DNA from 2 places in the Peribacillus sp. NPDC101481 genome. Region 2 is predicted to be linked to the other one. Evidence: riboswitches for the same ligand, from Rfam matches in the RefSeq annotation. Region 2 holds a riboswitch; the other holds the start of a gene.
What was found. Region 2 has a riboswitch for lysine ahead of ACIROD_RS06335 (aspartate kinase). Riboswitches for the same ligand answer to the same signal wherever they lie in the genome.
Positions count from the first base shown of each region.

Region 1: it holds a riboswitch for lysine, as region 2 does, so the genes downstream of both, ACIROD_RS20770 (amino acid permease) here and ACIROD_RS06335 (aspartate kinase) in region 2, are expected to answer to the same signal.

Region 1 covers NZ_JBIWNJ010000003.1:424,234-430,367, reverse strand. The annotation lists gene ACIROD_RS20780 (metal ABC transporter solute-binding protein, Zn/Mn family) at 1-592, opposite strand, end outside; gene ACIROD_RS20775 (LacI family DNA-binding transcriptional regulator) at 1,281-2,243, shown strand; lysine riboswitch at 2,498-2,683, shown strand; gene ACIROD_RS20770 (amino acid permease) at 2,780-4,231, shown strand; gene ACIROD_RS20765 (glycoside hydrolase family 13 protein) at 4,283-5,962, opposite strand; gene ACIROD_RS20760 (Ger(x)C family spore germination protein) at 6,047-6,134, opposite strand, start outside.
Region 2 covers NZ_JBIWNJ010000001.1:1,313,799-1,319,932, forward strand. The annotation lists gene sdhA (succinate dehydrogenase flavoprotein subunit) at 1-44, opposite strand, end outside; gene ACIROD_RS06325 (succinate dehydrogenase cytochrome b558 subunit) at 115-723, opposite strand; gene ACIROD_RS06330 (YslB family protein) at 1,108-1,578, shown strand; gene ACIROD_RS06335 (aspartate kinase) at 1,642-2,874, opposite strand; lysine riboswitch at 2,965-3,141, opposite strand; gene uvrC (excinuclease ABC subunit UvrC) at 3,203-4,975, opposite strand; gene trxA (thioredoxin) at 5,079-5,393, opposite strand; gene ACIROD_RS06350 (electron transfer flavoprotein subunit alpha/FixB family protein) at 5,580-6,134, opposite strand, start outside.

The DNA of each region.
Region 1 (6,134 bases), on a different contig from region 2:
CTGTAACGAGCACCCGTTGATCTTCTGGAATTTTATTAATTTCATCTTGAACATATTTATCAAGTTCCTCCAATTGCAGGACGTACTCTTCATAATTTTCACGAAACTTTGCTTCATGGTCCGGATCATTGGCAATCAACTCTTTCTTGACTGTGTCCGCCGCTACGATCCAAAGCTTTACATCAAACCATACGTGGGGATCATGCTCCGTAGCACTCACTTTACGAAGCTGGTTCTCCTTGAAGTCCTCCGTTACGGCAATCGTCGGTTTATCCTTGCTCATCATTTCGAATATATCCGTCATTTTCCCTTCAAGATGCACACCATTATAAAAAATCATATCAGCCGAATCCAGTGTCTCCACATCACCCTGTGTCGCTTTATATAGATGGGGGTCGACTCCCGGTCCCATTAAACTGGTGACCTCGACATGTTTACCGCCGATATTCTCAACCAAATCCCCAATCATTCCCGTTGTTGTAACGACATTTAGCTTGCCATTGCCTTTATCCCTATCGGCTGTATCATTACCGCACCCCGTTAAAATCAGCAATGCAGCAAGCACACCCCCAATAGATTTTAGAAAACCCATCCATATTCCCTCCTCTTTTTCATTTCCCTAAAAATGTTTGCCGAACGCAAAATTAAGTGTAAATTTTTTTACATTGTCGTAAATGCTAAAAAGTTTCCTCTACACAACTTATTTTATACTATACACAAATATACAAAAAAAGTGCAACTATTTTTTAAACATTTCAAAAAGGCGAATGACTTTTACACACAATAAAAACTGTCAGAAATCTCACTAGGGAGCTCCCTGACAGCCAGTCATTCCGTACATGAAACGTAACGATGAAGTTATATTTATATTGTGGAGTTTTAATGGTGAATATAATATAGGGGAGCTATTTCTGGACGACATGAAATTCACGAGTAAATGTGTGAATTTCACGAGTAAAATGCCAAAATTCACGAGTAAACGTGGTTTCCTCGCGTAATACCGCGGAATTCTTGACTGGCATTGCCACTCATTTTTCCTGTTTCAATGAAATTGCCAAGTACGCAAATCCCAATTCGATTCCGCAAAGCACAACCAGGGTGATTAAAGTTTGGAACATCATGATTTCCTCCTCCTCTAAGACTTAAACAAATCTTAAAGGATGAAACCAATACCAGAACAAGACCTTATTTGAAGAAATCTTCAGCAGTCCCACACTGTTCCCTTGCCCTGAAATGGGTTTCATACTGTACAATAAAAAAAAAGAAAAAACGGTGATACCATGACAAATATTAAAGAAATAGCTCAATGTGCTGGTGTATCTGTCTCAACAGTGTCTCGTGTATTGAATGATCATCCATATGTAAGCCCCGATAAAAGAAAGAGCGTCTTAGAAGCGATCAATCGTTTGAATTATACGAGAAACATCAACGCCATTCATCTTTCAAAAGGCAAGACCAATCTTATCGGCATCATCATCCCCTTCAACAATCACCCATATTACGGGGCAATCGTTAACGGAATCACTAAACAGGCAAATGCAATCGGCTGTCATATCGTCATCTTTCAAACAAATTATGATAGAGAGAAAGAAATCCAGGCTTTTAATATGCTGCAAATGAAGCAGCTCGATGGCATTATCGTTTGTTCAAGGATTTCAGAAATGAAAATCCTCTTGGAATATCAAAAATACGGACCGATTATTTTATGTGAAGATACAGCTCAGGCTGAATTCTCATCCATCAGCATTGATCATTATGCAGCTTTCTCCTGTGCCCTTGAGTACGTGATCGCTAAAGGATATAAGAAAATCGGATACAGCCTCGGCCGTAAAAAAAGCAGAAATAGTTCCCACCGCACAAAAGCCTTTAACGATATCATGAGTAAACATCAACTGATAAACAATAAAGAATGGCTGTTTGAAGGCAGTTATCACATCAAAGACGGTGAACAATTGTTTCAGGAATGGAATTCGATGATGGATAAACCTGAAGCCATCATCATCACGAATGATGACACGGCGGCAGGATTCATTCTTACCGCTAAGAAATCGGGTATAAGGGTACCGGAAGATGTGGCCATTCTCGGCTTCAATAATGATAGCCTTGGCGAAATGCTCGACATCACGACCATTTCCTTACCGCTGGAATGGATTGGGAAAATGGCAGTGGACCTATTTGAGAATCCTGGAGAGGTCAAACATGTAAAACTGGACTACGCCCTAATAAAAAGGAAAACCGTTTAGCTATCAGGATGCTTTATTTTAGTATATCGTCACTTGAATTCTTCCTTACTGCCATCATTCAACTAGGAAAAAATAACCACATAAAATAATCATTGCGATATCCCAGAAGTTATTTTATAATTTTGATATAGTAAAGTTTACTCAATTACTAGCAATCTATTAACGATTGCATGAATTTCATGAGTACAATCGTCCGGCGTCACCTATTAAACTGACGCAAACGATTTTAGAAAATTGAATACTTCCTCATTTACCGATGAGTTAGAGGCTGCAGCTTATAAAAGTAAAACGGACGAGATTCTGGAAAATTAAAGACTCCGTTTGAAAGGATAAGTTGCCGAAGTTAGGGTATATTCCATGTATATTCTTGCTGGCGGTGTAACCGAAAAGGAACACCACTGTCACGTTTTTTCAAAAAAGCGTGGGGAGCTATCTTCGGAAGGATAAACGGGTTTATTATAAACAGCCGTCGATCTTTTTCGACTGCTGTTTTTTTATTTATCGTTCCCTTCCAATAAAAAGGAGTGTAACATCAATTGTCAAATTCACAATCACCATCAAGCCCTACTGAACTGAAAAGGAGCCTGAAAGCGCGTCATTTAATGATGATTTCATTAGGTGGAACGATTGGAACAGGTTTATTTTTAGCTAGTGGCGGGGCCATTCATTCAGCCGGACCCGGCGGTGCCTTGGTGGCATACGCAATCATCGGCATCATGGTTTATTACTTAATGACAAGTCTTGCAGAAATGGCAGCGTTCATGCCAGTGGCCGGTTCGTTCCGTGTCTATGCATCCAAATTCGTCGATCCGTCTTTCGGTTTTGCGATTGGTTGGAACTACTGGTATAACTGGGCAATCACCATTGCTGCCGAATTGGCAGCCGTTGTCTTAATTATGAAGTTCTGGTTCCCGGATAGCCCTTCAATTATCTGGAGTGCCATTGCGTTAATCATTATGTTTCTTATCAATTACATGTCAGTTAAAGGTTTCGGGGAAACAGAATTCTGGTTTGCCATGATCAAGGTCGTGACAGTCGTCATATTCTTGATCACGGGTGTTCTGATCATTCTCGGAATCATGGGTGGCAAAGACCCAATCGGTTTTTCCAATTTCACAATGGGCGAAGGTCCCTTTAACGGAGGATTCTTCACGATTCTAGGCGTATTCATGGCTGCCGGCTTTTCATTCCAAGGTACGGAATTGCTTGGAGTGACTGCAGGTGAAAGTGAGGATCCAGAAAAAAATATCCCAAAAGCGATCAGATCCGTTTTCTGGCGTATCATCTTATTCTATATCTTAGCCATTTTTGTAATTGGCATGATCATTCCGTTTACCGATTCACGTTTATTGAGTGAAGATGTTGCCGTAAGTCCATTTACGCTTGTATTTGAAAGGGCCGGCCTTGCATTTGCTGCATCCATCATGAACGCGATCATTTTATCATCCGTACTCTCAGCCGGTAACTCTGGCATGTACGCTTCAACCCGTATGCTATGGGACTTGGCACGTGATGGTAAAGCACCGAAATTCCTAGGCAAGTTAGATAAAAGAGGAGTACCCGTGAATGCCCTTATCGTGACTTCTTTAGTTGGCTGCGTTGCATTCTTAGCTTCGTTTTTCGGTGATGGCGTCGTTTATATCTGGTTATTGAACGCTTCAGGCATGGCGGGATTCGTCACCTGGGTAGGGATTGCGATTGCCCATTATCGGTTCCGCAAAGCCTACGCAGCTCAAGGCCTTGATATGAATGCTTTACCATTTCGGGCAAAAGGCTTCCCATTCGGGCCTATATTCGCACTTGTCCTTTGTATTATCATTATTATCGGACAAGGCTATCAAGCTTTCAGCAGCGATGGGATCGACTGGAATTCAATGTTCGTTTCCTACATTGGCTTGATTCTATTTTTCGTCTTATGGTTCGGCTATAAAATTAAGCACAAAACGAAAATCATTCCCCTAGAGGAATGTGACCTTAAATCAAAATAATACGCAAAGGACCTGTTCTTCTTCCTAATCGAAGAAGAACAGGTCCTTTTTTCATTTCAATTGATAAACACGGCATTCATATGGTTGCAGGGGTTTGCTGGAGATTCCTTCTTCCTCCTGATCATAATTGCCGATCAGCTTTGTGGCAGAATATGCATGCAGCTCTTCAGGCAAAGTATAGGAGGCCTGCTCTTCTTTAAAGTTGCATAGCACCAACAGCTTTTCTTCTTCCAACGATCTCGTGTAGGCAAATATTCGTTCATCATCAGGGAACAGCAGTTCAAAACGGCCATAAACGACGATATCATGTTCCTTGCGTAATTGGATAAGCTTTTTATAAAAATGAAAAATGGAATTGTGATCATTGTAGGCCTTTTCTGCATTAATCTCGGGGAAATTGGGATTAACCTTAATCCAAGGAGTCCCTTGCGTGAATCCTGCGTTCCGGGAGTCATTCCACTGAATCGGTGTTCTCGCATTATCTCGGCTGCGGGCGTGAATGGCTGACATCATCCTCTCTTTTGACCAGCCATGAGAATTGACTAGTTCGTCATATGAATTCAATGTTTCGATATCCCGGTATTCATCGATGCTTTCAAATGCAACATTGGTCATGCCCAACTCTTCCCCTTGATATATATAAGGTGTACCCTGAAGCATATGAAGACAAGCAGCAAGCATCTTAGCGCTTTCAATACGATACTTTCCATCATTACCAAACCTTGAGACAACCCGGGGCTGATCATGGTTGTTCCAGTATAAACTGTTCCAGCCTTCCCCCTCCAAACCAGTCTGCCACTTGGAAAGAATTCGCTTTAAATCGGTAAGCTTCCACTTATCATTACTCCACTTTCCTTCAGGCCCTCTCCCCAAATCCATATGTTCGAATTGAAAGACCATATGTAGCTCACCACGATCTTTACCTGTGAACAATTGTGCGTCCTCCGGTGTGACGCCTGGCATCTCCCCAACCGTAATCACGTCATACCCAGAAAGCGCCCGTTGATTGATTTCCTGTAAAAACTCATGTATGCGCGGGCCATTCAGGAAAAATGGGCTTCCGTCACCAAACTGCTTCTCATGGCGAACGGCTCCATCCGAATAGCTTTGATCTTTTGAAAGGAAGTTGATGACATCCATCCGGAAGCCATCGACACCCTTATCCAGCCACCATGTCATGATACTGTAGATTTCTTCACGGAGCTTAGGGTTCTCCCAGTTTAAATCCGGTTGTTTCCTGCTGAATAAATGTAAATAATATTCATCGGTTCCTTCATCATATTCCCATGCCGAACCTTTAAAAATGGACTCCCAATTACTTGGCTCTTTCCCATTCCTGCCAGGTTTCCAAATATAATAATCACGTTTCGGATTATCTTTTGAGGATCGCGATTCCTCGAACCACGGATGTTCGTCTGAAGAATGGTTGACCACCAGGTCCATCATGATCTTCATTCCACGTTCATGAACTGCCTTCAACAACCTATCAAAGTCAGCCATTGTCCCGAATTCAGTCATGATTGATTTATAATCACTGATATCGTACCCATTGTCATCATTGGGGGATTGATAAACTGGGGATAGCCATATCACGTTCACACCCAGTTCTTGTAAATAATCGAGTTTCATCAATATCCCGTTTATATCCCCTATCCCATCACCATCACTATCCATAAAACTCCTTGGATACACTTGATACACAACTGCCTCTTTCCACCATGCTTTGTCCATGCTTTTCCCCCTTTTTAGCCGCATTAGCACAATCTTTACACCAATACCCTATTATAAAGGGGGAAACTCCAGAATATTCTACTTTTATTCAGCTATTCCCGTTTGAATCATTTCAATATCCAGATCGACCTCGATCGGAATATCGGGATATGCCTCCTCCCAATGTTTTTGA
Region 2 (6,134 bases):
CCAGCTAGACCTCCACCAACGATAACTATTTTACCTTTACCCAATTCTGTCACTCCCTTATTTCCATTAGCCAAGCTATGTTTTTCCTAATTCTTATAAATGAACTCTATCTTCTTATACGAAAGCGAAAATTGCGCTGATTCCGATATAAGAAAGAAGAACGAAAACGATCAATGTAAAGTAAGTCATGATTCTTTGCGATCTTGGTGAAACTGTAAGACCCCAGCTGACTGCAAATGACCATAATCCATTAGCAAAGTGGAAGATTGCCGAGATAATACCAACAATATAGAACACAATCATAAATGGACTAGAGAAAATTTCAGCCATCATGTCAAAGTTAACTTCAGCACCCATAGCTGCTTGAATTCTAGTTGCCCATATATGCCAAACAAGGAAAATCAACGTTATGATTCCAGTTAGACGTTGTAGCATGAACATCCAGTTACGGAAGAAACTAAATCTGCCTAAATTGTTTTTTGCTGTAAAGGCAATATAAATTCCGTACACAGCATGGAAAATGAGCGGTAGATAGATGACGACCCATTCTACCAGAATCTTCACGGGCGTATACTCAATTAAATGAACTGCCCCATTAAAAGTCTCTTCTCCTTTTGTTGCCATAAAGTTTACCGATAAATGAAAAATTAGGAATAGACCAATTGGAATTACTCCTAGAAGTGAATGAAGCCTGCGATTCCCAAACTCACGATTTTTTGCCACTAAGTGCCCCCCCTTAATTTGTGAAAAATCATGCAAAGATAAACTGGTGGCTACCTTTTATCTCCGCGTGAAAATACAGTATAGAGTCAAAAAAACTCCTCTATACTTCCTTTACAATTATGTGACATGTCCATTTTACTCCTGACTTCTATATGCGTCAAGAAAACGGATACAAGAAATCTCTTTTTCAGAATAGATTTTATTGGATTAAATTAGCTATTTTTTGTATGTCAAGATGATATTTTAAATAAATTTCTAATTTAACTATTAATATCTCGATATAATTTCTCATTTTTTTCCAATTGATATTTAAATAAATAAAAAACAGTATAATTTGCAAAAGAAATACGTTTATAATAGATTTACAGAAAGAGGCGATAAATTATGAAAAAAAATATTGCTGCTGCGATAGAAGAAGAGATTCAAACTGAAGAAATTCAAACTGAAGAATTCCTGGTTCCAGCTTTCGGATACGAATTAATCAGAGAAGTTCTATTGAACGATATTCTCGGAAAAGACTCTAATCAAATCCTCTATTGGGCAGGTAAACAATTAGCAAGAAAATTCCCATTGAATGGCGATCAGGAAGTGATTGAATTTTTCCAAAGCGCTGGATGGGGCAATCTAGAAATCTTGAAGTATACAAAACACGAGATGGAATTATCCCTGACGGGTGAAATAATCAGCCGCCGCCTGGATTTACACCCTGATTGTCACTTCCAACTTGAAGCCGGTTTCCTTGCCGAGCAGTTTACACTGCAAAAAAAATTCCTCAGCGAATCAACGGAAGAAATTAAACGCCGCGCAAAAAAAGTGATATTCACCATCCAATGGGATCCCAGAGATCCAATCTAATGAGCCCTTAAAACAGACTTACCCTTTTTACCGGAAGTCTGTTTTTTATTGGACTCCTGACACTTAAGCTAGCACATTTGCATGCTGACCTAGTTTAAATGCTTCATGAAGAGATTCGACCGCCTTCACCATTTCCTTTTCATTGACGACAGTCGAAACTTTAATTTCCGATGTGCTGACCATTTTCACCTGGATGCCTGTATTGGCCATCACTTCAAACATCTCGGCAGCCACTCCCGGATTGGATACCATACCAGAACCGACGATGGACACTTTTGCCAATCCGCTCTCCGTTTCGACTCGGTCGAATCCCAATTGTTCTTTATTATTTTCCAGCACGATCAAGGCCGCTTCCGTATCTTCACTTTTTGTGGAAAAAGATAGATTGGTCGTATCCTCGGCAGTCATGCTTTGAATGATGATGTCCACATTAATCCGGTTTTTCGCAAGTGTTGTGAAGATTGTGGATAATGCACCAAGTGATTGGGGCAAACCATATATTGTGACCCTCGTAATACTGTCTTCAAAAGCAATCCCGCGTACAATTAAGTTTTCTTCCATAGTTGCTTCCTCCTCAATGATCGTTCCTGATTCTCTCTCCATGCTTGAACGGACTTCAAGCGGTATTTGATAATTTTTTGCATATTCGACAGCCCTTGGATGAAGGACGCCCGCCCCCAAGTTGGCAAGTTCCAGCATTTCATCATAAGAAATCGATTGGAGTTTTCGTGCGCCTTTTATGTAGCGAGGGTCCGTTGTGAAAACACCCGTTACATCCGTATAAATATCGCATCTATCCGCATTCAGCGCTGCAGCGATGGCAACCGCTGTCGTATCGGAACCGCCTCGCCCTAAGGTAGTGATTTCCCCATTTGCATCGTTCCCCTGGAAACCAGCCACGACCACTATTTTCTTCTCCTGAAGCTGAGCTTGGATCCTCGTGGCATCGATGTTTAAAATCCGGGCATTCCCATGAACGGATTCCGTTTGCATGCCAGCCTGCCAGCCAGTATACGAAATGGCTTCATGTCCTTCTTCAATCAATGCCATCGTTAACAGGGAAATCGTTACCTGTTCCCCCGTAGTCAATAGCATATCCATTTCCCTCTTGCTCGGGGTTCCGGAAATATCCCGGGCCATGGAAACCAATTGATCCGTGGTTTTCCCCATGGCTGAAACAACGACGACTACCTCATTTCCATTCTGCGCTTCCTCGATTACCCGATTGGCAACATTTTTGATTTTTTCTACGCTTCCGACGGATGTTCCGCCAAATTTTTGAACGATTAATGCCATCCTCATGCACCCTCTCTACCTTTTTAGGCAATAAAAAAAGCAATGAGAAATATCTCATTGCTGTGATCACATATCTAAATACTGTAAACACAGTGAGATAGCTCTCCAGGGTATAAACCCTGACAATCCGCCATTTATTAAATGTCGGACCAGGAAAACAAGGTATGAGTCTTGTCTTCCTTCGGCGTCATCCCCTTTCAAAACCTTTCATGGAAGCTCATACTTCTCCAGGTTTTTACTCTTGAATTCCGCACCTCTATCAGCACTTTTAAGTTGTCTAGTTAAAAATTCTTTTTAATCATAGCATAGAGATTTATCGGTAGCAAGATTATTCTTGTAATTTTCTAACGATTCCCTCTGCTACCCCTTTTGGCATGCCAGCTTCCATGATTTCCTCGGCGGTTGCCTCTTTGATTTTCTTCAATGATCCAAAATGCCTTAATAATTGCTTCCTTCGCTTTTCCCCGACTCCTGGAATATCATCAAGCTGGGAGTGAACTGCATTTTTCCCGCGTAGCTGACGATGGAATGTAATCGCGAACCGATGCACTTCATCCTGAATTCTTTGCAATAGGTAAAATTCCTGGCTCCGTGAATCAAGAGGTACGATTTCAAGCGGATTTCCGATCATCAATTGCGAGGTCCTATGCTTTTCATCCTTAATGAGGCCTGAAAGTGGAATATCAAGGCCCAATTCATTTTCCAGAATATCCCGTACGGCTTCAACATGTCCCTTTCCGCCATCAATGATGATCAAGTCCGGAAGCGGCAGCCCTTCTTTCAATACCCGTGAATACCTTCTTCTGACCACTTCACGCATCGATTCATAATCATCAGGCCCTTGGACCGTCTTGATCTTATATTTGCGGTACTCCCTTTTTTCCGGCTTTCCATCAATGAACACGACTAAAGCGGAAACTGGGTCACTTCCCTGGATGTTGGAGTTATCGAAAGCTTCAATTCGATGCGGGGTGTAGATACCCAGTTGCTTCCCGAGGTTTTCCACCGCATTGATCGTTCTTTCTTCATCCCTTTCAATCAAAGAGAATTTTTCCTGAAGCGCGATGGAGGCATTTTTATTCGCCAATTTAAGCATGTCTTTTTTCGCTCCCCGTTTCGGGTGAATCGTTTTGACACCAAGCAGCCCTTCGGCCATTTCGGCATCCACTGATTCAGGCAGCAAGATTTCCTTTGGTTTAAAGTGGTTCGTAATCTCGTAAAACTGACCGAGGAATGTAAGAAGTTCCTGTTCGGGTTCATCGTAGACCGGAAAAAGTGAAACATCCCTTTCTATTAATTTACCCTGCCGGACAAAAAATACCTGAACGCACATCCAGCCTTTATCATAGGCAAAACCAAATACATCCCTGTCGATGAAATCTGTCGTCATCATTTTCTGCTTCTCCATCGTAATATCGATATGGGCAATTTTGTCACGGAACTCCTTGGCCCTCTCGAAATCGAGATCTTCCGATGCCTCCAGCATTTTTTCAGTCAGTTCTTTTTTTATTTCAGTATGCCCGCCGTTCAAGAACCTGTTGATATCATCCACCATTTTTTTATATTCCTGTTCCTCTACATCATATACACATGGGGCCAGGCACTGGCCAAGGTGATAGTAGAGACAAACGCGATCAGGTAAAGTATTGCATTTTCTAAGGGGATAGATGCGGTCGAGCAATTTTTTCGTTTCGTTAGCTGCAAATGCATTCGGATAAGGACCGAAATATTTACCTTTGTCTTTTTTGACTTTTCGCGTAATGATTAGACGTGGGTGGCGTTCCGCAGTCAGCTTTATGAAGGGATACGTCTTATCATCCTTTAGCATGACATTATATTTTGGGTCATGTTTTTTGATTAAGTTCAACTCTAAAATAAGAGCCTCGATATTGGAAGAGGTGACAATATATTCAAAATCCTCAATTTCATTCACGAGCCGGAATGTTTTTCCGTCATGAGATCCCGTGAAATAAGAACGGACACGATTTTTCAACACTTTCGCTTTGCCTACATAGATGATCGTTCCCTGACGATCTTTCATTAAATAACAACCAGGTTGATCGGGAAGAAGGGCAAGTTTATTCTTTATTTGTTGATTCACGCATTCAGCCTCCTGTTCTCCCTTTTTTACAATTATTATATATCAAGATAGCGAAAAAAGCTTCAAGTCCGCAGACTTGAAGCTTTTTTTAGCTAACCTACTATTACGCGTGTTTTGAAATAAGTTCAGCAAGTGCTTCTTTAGGTTGGAAACCAACAACCTTATCAACCACTTCACCGTCTTTAAGCACGATTAATGTAGGGATGCTCATCACACCAAATTTTCCAGCTGTTTCTTGGTTTTCATCCACATCCACTTTTACGATTTTTGCTGTATCGCCAATTTCAGTATCAAGCTCTTGAAGAACAGGAGCGATCATTTTACAAGGTCCGCACCATGGAGCCCAAAAATCTACAAGAACGACACCTTCGCTAGTATCTGTTGTGAACGTTTGGTCAGTTGCATTTATAATTGCCATATATATTTCCTCCTCAAATTTACTCAAATAACTAAAAACAGTATATCATTGTTGCTCGAATCGATGCTAATATTTTGCTTCAGTGGTAGGATGTCCAAAGAAAGAGTAAATATGCAGGCCAAATAAAGGGGCAAGACATGTATCGGCTTATGCCAAATGTCTTGCCCCTCATCTGTATTATTTCTATTACGCGTTAACTTTAAGTTTTTTGAATTCTTCCGTTAGTAACGGAACGACTTCGAAAAGGTCTCCGACAATTCCATAATCCGCCACATTGAATATGTTAGCTTCCGGGTCTTTATTGATCGCAACGATAACCTTCGAGTTGGACATCCCAGCTAAATGCTGGATCGCACCGGAAATTCCGCAGGCGATATAAAGGTCAGGTGTTACGACTTTACCCGTTTGCCCGATTTGCAAAGAGTAATCGCAATAATCCGCATCACATGCTCCGCGGGAAGCTCCTACCGCTCCGCCAAGAACTTGTGCCAGTTCCTTTAATGGTTCAAAACCATCTTCACTTTTCACGCCGCGGCCACCAGCGATGATTACTTTCGCTTCTGAAAGGTCGACCCCTTCACTGGCTTTTCTTACAACATCTTTAATGATTGTACGTAAATCCTTGATATCCACACTTAATGTAGAAACATCACCAGAGCGGGACTCATCTTTCGCTAATGGTTCGATATTGTTCGGACGGATTGTCGCGAATATCACGCCATCTGTTACAATTTTCTTTTC